3 regions of the Alcanivorax borkumensis SK2 genome follow, and region 1 is predicted to be linked to each of the others. Evidence: predicted binding sites of a transcription regulator. Region 1 holds the regulator's gene; each other region holds the start of a gene.
The links. The regulator sigma-54, encoded in region 1, starts transcription at its own class of promoters, with help from an activator protein. The targets are predictions, from matches to a motif close to TGGCACNNNNNTTGCTNT.
Positions count from the first base shown of each region.

Region 1 (3,274 bases):
CAATACCAACGGCGACCCGCTCAATTGGGGGGTCGCCTTCACTGAGTTGTTTTGCCAGGGTGGGTAGCATGCCGACTGGCAAGTTGTCGACGCAGTAAAAGCCTTGATCTTCCAGTGCCTGCAGCGCGGTGGTTTTCCCTGAACCGGAGCGCCCACTGATAATGGTGAGTTTCATGGTTGCACCGCTCGCGGGTGGCTCGCAGTATATTGGAACGCAAGACCGATAGGTGAGGACGTGTTTTGGATGCGCGGCATAATGCGCGAGAGCCTGCTGTGTTGCTTCATGATGCCAATCGTAACTCTGCCTCAGATTCTATCGCCGCCTGGTAGAGCTGCTGGTTGTCAATGCTGCGTCGCAGTTCTGTACGGTAAGTCTCGTCGTTGAACAGGGAGGCCAGATGGCTGAGGGTTTTGAGATGTTGTTCCGGGTTGTCCTGGGGGACGAGTAATACAAACACCAAATCCACAGGCTGACCGTCAACGGCGTCGAAATCAATGGGGGTTTCTAGTTTTAACAACAGGCCTACAGCCTGTTGGCAATGTCCTAGTCGACAATGAGGAATGGCAATGCCTTCGCCAATGCCCGTGGAGCCCAGTTTTTCCCGGGCGACCAGAGCGTCGAAGACTTCCTGCTCATTAAGGCTGCCACAGCTGGCAGCTGCCAGCTGTGCAACCTGGTCAAGCAGTTGTTTCTTGCTGCTGGCCTGCACGCCGTGATGGGTGCGGGCCAGAGTCAGTAGTTCGCGAACTCGCATAATTGTCGCTTTGGGTTAGTGACCGTGCTTGTGGCTGACGGCTTTTTCTTTGTGTTTAAGAATCTGACGATCCAATTTGTCCGTCAGTTTATCGATCGCAGCATACATGTCATCTGCCTCAGCGGTGGCAAAGACATCGGCCCCGGAAATATGAATTGTGGACTCGGCTTTGTGGCTTTTGGGTTCCGGGGAAAGAATCACCTGGATGCTGGTAATTTGGTCGAAATGGCGCTCAAGGCGGGAAAATTTATCTCCCACATAAGTGCGCAAGGCATCGGTAATTTCCAGGTGATGACCGCTGATATTAATTTGCATGGCTGGCTCCTTTACCTGTTTGAGAAACCCGGGATAAAGACCTTGTTTATTCAGCCTTTCAGGCTGGCCTCGCAAGGTTTTCCCCGCGTTCCTGGGTCCGTTCTGGCGCTCTACACTAAACGTTTACGGGCGCTAGAAGACGGTATTCTCATCGCTTCTCTGTATTTGGCGACGGTCCGGCGCGCTACATTGATTCCCTGCTCATTGAGCAAGCTCGCCAGCTTGTTATCACTGAGTGGCTTGCGGGGATTCTCTGCAGCGACCAGTTTCTTAATAATGGCACGAATAGCAGTGGAGGAACACTCACCGCCGCCGTCGGTTCCCACATGACTGGAAAAGAAATATTTCAGCTCAAAGACGCCGCGTGGTGTCATCATGTATTTCTGATTGGTGACCCGGCTGATGGTTGACTCATGCATTTCAACAGCATCGGCAATATCCGCCAAAACCAGGGGTTTCATGGCTTCATCGCCATAATCGAAGAACCCTTGTTGCACGTCCACGATGCGGGTGGCCACCTTGAGCAAAGTGTCGTGGCGGCTTTGCAGGCTCTTGATGAACCATTTCGCTTCTTGAACGCAATTGCGCAAATATTGCCCGTCTTCACCGCTGGTGGTACGGGCAATGCTCGCGTATTGCTGTTGCAGGTTGACCCGCGGAAGGACGTCGTCGTTTAGGCTCACCTGCCAGCGACCTTGATGTTGGCGGACGATCACGTCAGGAACGGCGTAGTCCACTTGAGGTTCGCCAATTTGCTCACCGGGGGCTGGGTCCAGGGTGCGCAGTAGGGATAAAGCCTCTAGAAGGACCTCTTCAGAGAGTTGAAGGGTGCGGCGCAGTGCGGTGTAATCGTGCTTTTCTAGTAGGTTCAGATGTTCCAGTAGGGCAGAGGCTTCGTCGCGCAATGGGGTGTCCGCTGGCAGTTGGCGCAGCTGGACGCCGAGGCAGTCAGCTAGGTTGACGCTGGCGACGCCCACCGGGTCGAACTGTTGCAACCGGTGCTGCACGGCAAGCACTTCATCGTGCTCCAGTTCGTCTCCTTCGGTGAGTAGGTCTGGCTGGGCATTCACCATGTCGACGATATCGCTTAGGGGGGCAGTGATGTAACCACGGTCGTCCAGGGACTCGATAATCGTTATGGCGATTATCCGGTCTACATCGCTCATGGGGGTGAGGTTTAGCTGCCAGAGCAAGTGGTCCTGTAAGTTGCCGGAAACGGCGTGTCGTTGCTGCCATTCGTCGGCATCGTCGGGGAGTGCGGCGCTGTTGCTGGTGCTCTGGCCGGAATAGACGTCATCCCATTCGGTTTCCACCTCGGGCTCGTCTTGTATCAGTTCTTCTAGGGCGTTATCACGGTCGGTGTCGAGCTCTTCATCCTGACGTTCTTCGTCATGCTCGGGGAGGGCATCGTCACCGAAATCGTCTGCCAATTCCAGCAGGGGGTTGCTCTCTACTGCTTGCTGGATTTCCTGGCGCAGGTCTAAAGTGGATAGCTGCAAGAGGCGAATGGCCTGCTGCAGCTGCGGTGTCATGGTGAGCTGCTGGCCAATTTGTAATTGTAGTGTGGGCTTCATACTGCTCAGTATTCTGCTAGTCCCCAAAAAACCCAGGATAGCAGTCTATCTACACGCTAAGCAATATTTGTGCCAGGTGAAACTGTGTGCTAGGGATGACCGCAAGTCACAATAGAAGAGAGGATTTGCGGCGGACCTTATAGTCTGAAATCGGCGCCCAGATAGACGTCTCGCACTTGTTGGTTGGCAAGGATAATATCCGCGTCACCGGAGGCGATGATGTGGCCAGCGCTGACGATATAAGCGGTGTCACAGATATCCAGGGTCTCGCGTACATTGTGGTCGGTGATTAAGACGCCGATGCCGCGTTCTTTGAGGTGGCGAATGATGCCTTTGATGTCGTTAACCGAGATGGGGTCAACGCCAGCAAAAGGTTCGTCCAGCAGAATGAAGTCAGGGTCTGTGGCCAAGCCTCGGGCGATTTCCGCGCGGCGGCGCTCGCCGCCGGACAGGCTCATCCCCAGCGAATCGCGGATGTGCCCGATGTGGAATTCCTTGAGCAGGCCTTCCATGCGCTCGTGGCGTTCTGCTTTGCTAAGCTCCTTGCGGGTTTCTAGGATGGCCATGATGTTCTCTTCCACCGTTAGACGGCGAAAGATACTGGCTTCTTGAGGCAGGTAGCCAATCCCC
Region 1 covers NC_008260.1:609,676-612,949, forward strand. The annotation lists gene rapZ (RNase adapter RapZ) at 1-175, opposite strand, end outside; gene ptsN (PTS IIA-like nitrogen regulatory protein PtsN) at 282-755, opposite strand; gene hpf (ribosome hibernation-promoting factor, HPF/YfiA family) at 771-1,070, opposite strand; gene ABO_RS02865 (RNA polymerase factor sigma-54) at 1,181-2,644, opposite strand; gene lptB (LPS export ABC transporter ATP-binding protein) at 2,782-3,274, opposite strand, start outside.

Region 2 (3,274 bases), 1.1 Mb from region 1:
GGCTCTGTTCTGCTAGCGACCCGAAGGCATTAGCAAGAGTAGTACATATCAAACTCAACCGGGTGCGGGGTCATGTTCAGACGCTCAACCTCGGCACGCTTCAGCTCGATGTAGCCTTCCAGCATATCCTTGGTGAACACGTCACCTTCGGTCAGGAAGTCCATGTCTTCTTCCAGACAATCCAAGGCCATGGTCAAAGTGTGAGCCACGGTAGGAATGTCTTTTGCTTCTTCAGCCGGCAAATCATACAAATCTTTGTCCATGGCATCGCCAGGGTGCATCTTGTTCTTGATGCCGTCCAAGCCAGCCATCAGCAGGGAAGCAAAGCACAGGTACGGGTTGGCAGACGGGTCAGGGAAGCGCGCTTCCACACGACGGGCCTTAGCACTGTTCACAAACGGGATGCGGATAGATGCAGAACGGTTACGGGCAGAGTAGGCCAACATTACCGGCGCTTCAAAACCGGGCACCAGACGCTTGTAAGCGTTAGTGGACGCATTGGTGAATGCGTTCAGCGCACGGGCATGCTTAATGATACCGCCAATGAAATACAACGCTTCATCAGACAGACCAGCATAGCCGTCACCGGCGAACAGGTTTTTGCCGTCTTTACCCAGGGATACGTGCACGTGCATACCAGAGCCGTTATCACCGATCAGCGGCTTAGGCATGAAAGTAGCTGTCTTGCCGTAAGCGTGAGCCACATTGTGTACGCAGTACTTAAGAATCTGTACTTCGTCCGCTTTGGCGGTCAGGGTGTTGGCGCCAACACCGATCTCACACTGACCAGCCGTGCCCACTTCGTGGTGATGCACTTCAATTTTCAGCCCCATGGACTCCATGGCAGAACACATGGCGCCACGCAGATCGTGCAGGCTGTCTACCGGAGGAACCGGAAAGTAACCGCCTTTCACACCAGGACGGTGACCAATGTTGCCGCCCTCAAAGTCTTCATGGGAAACCCACGCAGCTTCTTCAGAGTGGATGTTATACATGGAACCCTGCATGTCGGACTTCCACTGCACGGAGTCAAATACGAAAAACTCCGGCTCAGGGCCGAACAGAGCGGTATCCGCGATACCAGTAGATTTCAGGTATTCCTCAGCACGACGGGCAACGGAACGCGGGTCGCGCTCGTAACCTTGCATGGTGGTCGGCTCAAGAATGTCGCAGCGCAAGTTCAGGGTAGCAACGTCAGTGAACGGGTCCAGCACGGCGGACTCGTCGTCCGGCATCATCACCATGTCCGATTCGTTGATGCCCTTCCAACCAGCGATGGAGGAGCCATCAAACATTTTGCCGTCCTGGAAGAAATCTTCGTCGATTTCGCCAACCGGAAGGGTAACGTGCTGCTCCTTACCAGAGCTATCGGTGAAGCGCAGGTCCACCCATTTCACATCGTTTTCTTTGATCAGTTTGAGGGTCTTAACAGACATTATCGTGCGTCCTCCTAAGGAACAGCGGGTTTGTCTCTGACTCGTCGTGCCGCTCTGAGGAAGCGCAACACAAAGAACCGGTATTCTCGGCCACTGGGCCAGCTTTGCCAATAGGGAGGCAAATACCGTGCCAGCCCTTTTTTAGCGCATTCTCTACTTGATTCGAAGAAACAAGAACAGGCGACTCATTTTGGTGCACAGATGCAGTGCACCAAACGCATATAGGGCACTAAAATAGTGCACCATTATCTTGCCCGACGCGCAACACCACAAAAACTTCGTTGCCTTGCTCCGCCATTTCCAGCACCTCATGGCCATTAATCCGACACCAGGCGGGGATATCGCTTAATGCTCCAGGGTCGGTGCAAACGACTTTCAGGGTATCACCTGTCGCCAGAGTTCTTACTTTATTTTGAGTTTTTATCACCGGCATGGGGCACAGCAGCCTGCGCACATCCAATTCGTGAAGGGTATCGGTCATCGTCGTTCAGCCCACATTCCAGCTTGGCAGCACCGCTTCCGCTTGCGCCGGCGCCACGGTAATCTCGCGTGCAACACCGTCCGGGCTGCGCACTTCCAGAGTCACCGCGTCTTCAACACGCCCCTTGGAGTAACGTGCCACAATGGCCGCCGCCTGCTCCAGCTCTGCCTCGCTACCAAACTCACCGTCCACCAGCGCCAGCGGGCCCGGGCAACTCACCGTGGTAATACTGGTGAACTGGTAACGATAACCTTCCAGAAAACGGTTTTCACCTTCTTCACGGCTGATAATCAGTTTGTAATGCGGCTGCGGACGCAGATGACGCCCAACCTTCAGCAGCATGATGTCATCCAGTTCGTATCGACGCTCATTGCGAGCCTTCCACAGGTCCGCCAGCTTGTTGGAATAAGACTCATCGGTGAGGAAGCAACAGCCACCGGCAGGCTGAGCAAAATCGTCCAACCCAAACTTGGCGGCCAGCGCCATTTGCGGTTTCCGGTTACGGCCGGAAAAATCGTGCAACTGCTCCCGGTTTACCCAACCTTCGCGCTCAGGCAGCGTAGGGGGCAAGTTTTTTGCGCACAGAGGGCGTAAAAGACGGTCGTCAGCACCGGACTCCTGGCTAATGATCGGCATCGTTTCCTTGCGCTGACTCTTCGGGCGCTGACCAATCACTTCACCAGTAACGATAAAATCAAAGCCCCGATCACCGGCCAACTCCCGGGCCTTGTTAATCATCAGAGTGGCCTGATTAACCATGAAAATCTTACAGTCGAGACAGGGATTCAGGTTTGCGCCGTAACCATGCTTGGGGTTGAGCACCACATCCTTGTACTCCTCGGAGATATCAATGATATGCATTTTAATGCCCAGCTGCTCCGCAACCCACAAGGCGTTATTACGCTTTTCCTTATCCTTGTCTTTCTTGCGAATAGCATGGGTATGCCCCTCCACACAGAAACCAGTGTAGAAATTCACGCCCTCTACCTCGATGCCCTGGTCCTGCATGACTTTCACTGCCAGCATGGAGTCCAGTCCACCGGACACCAGTGCAATGGCGCGACGCTTGATTGGTTGGCTTGCCTCTGTCATCGAAAAACCTGCGTTGCTGTGGGGACAGCTCAAAATTTGGGCGGCGCAGTATAGCAATGGTCGGCCTAAGGCGCATCCTCCCAATCGCCCCGCCTCAACCCGCTACTTACGAAAAAAAGCAGAGAGGTCCCGCAACACATCAGCCAACGCCTCGCTGAGCTGCGCCAACACAGTGTCGGGCTCGCTCACCGGACCATCGTGCGCATCGCTTATGCGCATTTCTAACAACCCGCCCGCCCCCAAAGGCATGGCTACTTTGTAGTCC
Region 2 covers NC_008260.1:2,581,548-2,584,821, forward strand. The annotation lists gene glnA (glutamate--ammonia ligase) at 30-1,436, opposite strand; gene ABO_RS11615 (sulfurtransferase TusA family protein) at 1,666-1,917, opposite strand; gene ABO_RS11620 (tRNA (5-methylaminomethyl-2-thiouridylate)-methyltransferase) at 1,924-3,009, opposite strand; gene ABO_RS11625 (sulfatase-like hydrolase/transferase) at 3,112-3,274, opposite strand, start outside.
Region 2: a site for sigma-54 is predicted at 1,552-1,569, ahead of glnA (glutamate--ammonia ligase). Genes of this name have one in related genera too.

Region 3 (3,274 bases), 1.5 Mb from region 1:
AATGAGCATCACCTTGGCCAGTTCGCCCAGCCCGAAAATGATGAACAGCACCGGCAGCATGGCCATGGGGGGAACCAGCGACAACCCTGTGACCAGCGGTGAAAATGTGGAGCGGATCAGGGGGATGCTGCCGTTGCCAATGCCCACGATAATGGCGACCAGGGCGCTGATGGCTACACCGATAGCCAAACGTTGCAGGCTGGCCAGGGTATCGGCGAGAAGCAGGTACTCACCGCTGCGTTTGCTGGGCTCGAATGCCATGCGATTAATGGCCTGAACAAAACTGTCCAGTGCAGGCAGGAGTTTGTCGTTTGGATTGTCGGCAAGACGTGCATCTGATGCCAACATGTAAACGACAATCAGCAGTGCAAAGGGAAGTAGCCCCAATGCCCAGCTTGCTGCCCTGCTGGGCTGTCTGTTGATCAGTTTCTTCATGGGGGTTCCCACTGGTAAGTGTCGGAGCTAGTGCAATGGTCGACGCCGAAAAAAGCTAACTCTGTCCGGCCTCGACCTGAGCCTTCAGGTGTTACAGCTTCCCGTCGGCGGCCATGGCCATGTAATCGGCGATAAAGCGCAGCTGCACATTGCTTTCGCTACCGAATACGCCAACCGGGGTTTCGATACCGACGAAGCCGGCGTCCGGAGCGCCTTCCCCGAGCAGGCCGTGATCGAATGAAAACTCCGCCACTTTCTGCATGGTGTCTTTCAGCTCGGGGCTGTTGACGAACGTCACCGCTTCGCTGGCCTTGTAGAACATGCGGGTTGACGCCAGCTGAGCGTCGTATCCGGCTAGATCGGTGCCGGACGCTTTGGCCATGAAGGTGCGGGCAGCCTTGCCGGCATCGTCATCGGCGGACATGGTGGCCATGATTTCATACCACGCACCGGTGAGTGCCTTACCGAAGTTCGGGTTGGCTTTGAGGGTCTCGGTGTTGACCACCATCAGGTCGATGATTTCGCCCGGGATCTTTGAAGAGTCGAAGACCTTGTGGCTGTCCGGCATGGCGGTGATTTCGCTGAGTAGGGGATTCCAGGTGGCCACAGCAGTGACCCCCTTGGTAGTGAAGGCGGCCACCATGTCGGCGTCGGAGGTGTTCACCACGGTCAGGTCCTTTTCGCTTAAGTTGACAGTGTCGAGTGCGCGGGCCAACAAGTAGTGAGAAACGGACAGTTCTACCAGATTTACATCCTGGCCCTTGATGTTGGCTAGCGTGTCAGTGCCCTTGAGCACCACGCCATCGTTACCGTTGGAAAAATCCCCCACAATCAGGGCAGTAGAGTCCACACCCCCGGCGGCGGGAATGGTCAGGGCATCCATGTTGGTCATGGCGCAGCCGTCGTAGGCACCGGCAGTGTACTGGTTGATGGATTCCACATAGTCGTTGATCTGAACCACATCGATGGTGATGTCGTATTTGGCTGCCCACTTGTCGACGATCTTTTGCTGGGCGCCATAGTCCCATGGCATCCAGCCCACGTAGATAGACCAGCAGACGCTAAAAGAATCTTTGGCCAGTGCAGTAACAGGTGTGAGCGTGGTAAACAGAACGAGTGCTGCAGCTGCAGCTATTTTGCATAGGGAACGGGTCATGTCGGACCTCCTTGGCTACGGACGAAGAGGAATCCAATGACACTGCTGTCATCGTGTCCTCCCGGGCTTTTGTCCCGCCGTGTAACCCCCTGCCGGTAGATGCTGCTGCCAATCTATCGGCGCCAAGAAGGTCGAAGGCTCTCGGACCAGGCATCGGCTGCTGGCGTAGCCGATCGGAACCCTAGCTTTCTATTGGTGCAGATTGTGTTGAGTGCTTGATGGCAACAAAGCCATTCGATTCCTCTACCCGTAATAAAGCAAAGGAAGTGCCAACCTGAATCAGGAAAGACGAAAAGGCCGTGTCTGCCGCACAAGGCACGGCTTGGCATTGGAAATTAGGGGGAGGGGAGCAGAATTGGGGATACCATGCCGGCGCGATGAAGTGTGCCGGCATGGTGCATGGCGCGCGTCTTTGCGCTCGGGTGGTGCGGGTTACTCCGGCTGTTCCAGGAAGTCGATCAGTGCCTCCCAGCTCACCTGATCCGCATGAGCGCTGTAGGCCAGGGGCATTTCGAATCGCTCACCGGCAGCATCGGCCCCGGGGTTAGTGAAGCCGTGCTTGGCCTCCGGGAAACTCAGTAATTGGAAATCGGCTCCGGCAGCGGTCATCTCGCTGACAAAACCACTTACTTGTTTTGCGGGCACCATGGGGTCAGCCTGCCCTGTAGCGACTAGAACCCGTGCTTTCAGCTCGCCGGATTTTGCCGGGTTCTCGGTGCCCAGGCTGCCATGGAAGCTGGCTACGCCGGCCAAATCAGTACCCCGGCGGGCCTGTTCCAGCACCACTGCGCCACCAAAACAGTAGCCGATGGCAAACAGGCGCCCTGGCTCAACTTGCTGCTGTTTGAGCATCAGGGTGCGAGCAGCCTGAAAGCGGGCATTCATGGTTTCCGGGTTTGATAATGCGGTTTCCATAAAACTTTTCGCATCTTTCGGATGGCTGGCAACTTTGCCGGTGCCGTACATATCTACCGCAAAAGCGGTGTAACCCGCTTCCGCCAACATGTGCGCGCGGTTACGGGCATAGTCATCCAAGCCCCACCATTCGTGCACTACAATGACTCCGGGGCCCGGGTCTTTCTGGCGATCATTGAGGTACATGACGCCCTTACCTAGGCCGTCAGGCAGGGTAACTTCGGTTTCAATGATGTCGGTGTAGCCGGTTTGGCCGGCAAAGATAAGGGATGCGAGTAAGATGAGCCGTTTCATAGACCTGTCCTTGCTAAGTTTCAGCGAAATTATTTATTTTGCCAGACCCAACGAAGTGGTTCGCCGAAGTCGTCGTAAATGAGTTTACGTCGTGGCTGGGCATTGAGCTGTTGGCGATGAGGTTTATGTTTGCGAGAGTCTATGTTGGCAGCCACTTGACTCAGATCTGTGCGCTGATTCTGGCGGGGGCCATTAAACAGCACGGTTTGGTGCCCTTTGCCGGATACAGCATCAGCGCCACTCACACCGTTCGGTACCTCATTAATGGCCCCGCCTTCAGAAAGAAAGCGTTCCATATCGCGTTCCAAGCGATGCCGCTGTTGTTCTTTACTGTTACGAACTTTCACGGGGCTCATCGGGGCTGATGGGTGGATCAATCACAATAACAGGCTCATATAGAGGCTGCCACCATGATAATTGCGGTTACGGTTAGGTTTTGTGTCGAATCAGCCCTGGCGCAGGGAGGTGAGAATC
Region 3 covers NC_008260.1:2,159,452-2,162,725, reverse strand. The annotation lists gene ABO_RS09725 (ABC transporter permease) at 1-435, opposite strand, end outside; gene ABO_RS09720 (putative urea ABC transporter substrate-binding protein) at 527-1,591, opposite strand; guanidine-I (ykkC/yxkD leader) riboswitch at 1,648-1,787, opposite strand; gene ABO_RS09715 (dienelactone hydrolase family protein) at 2,024-2,800, opposite strand; gene ABO_RS09710 (hypothetical protein) at 2,830-3,156, opposite strand.
Region 3: a site for sigma-54 is predicted at 1,846-1,863, ahead of ABO_RS09720 (putative urea ABC transporter substrate-binding protein). Genes of this name have one in related genera too.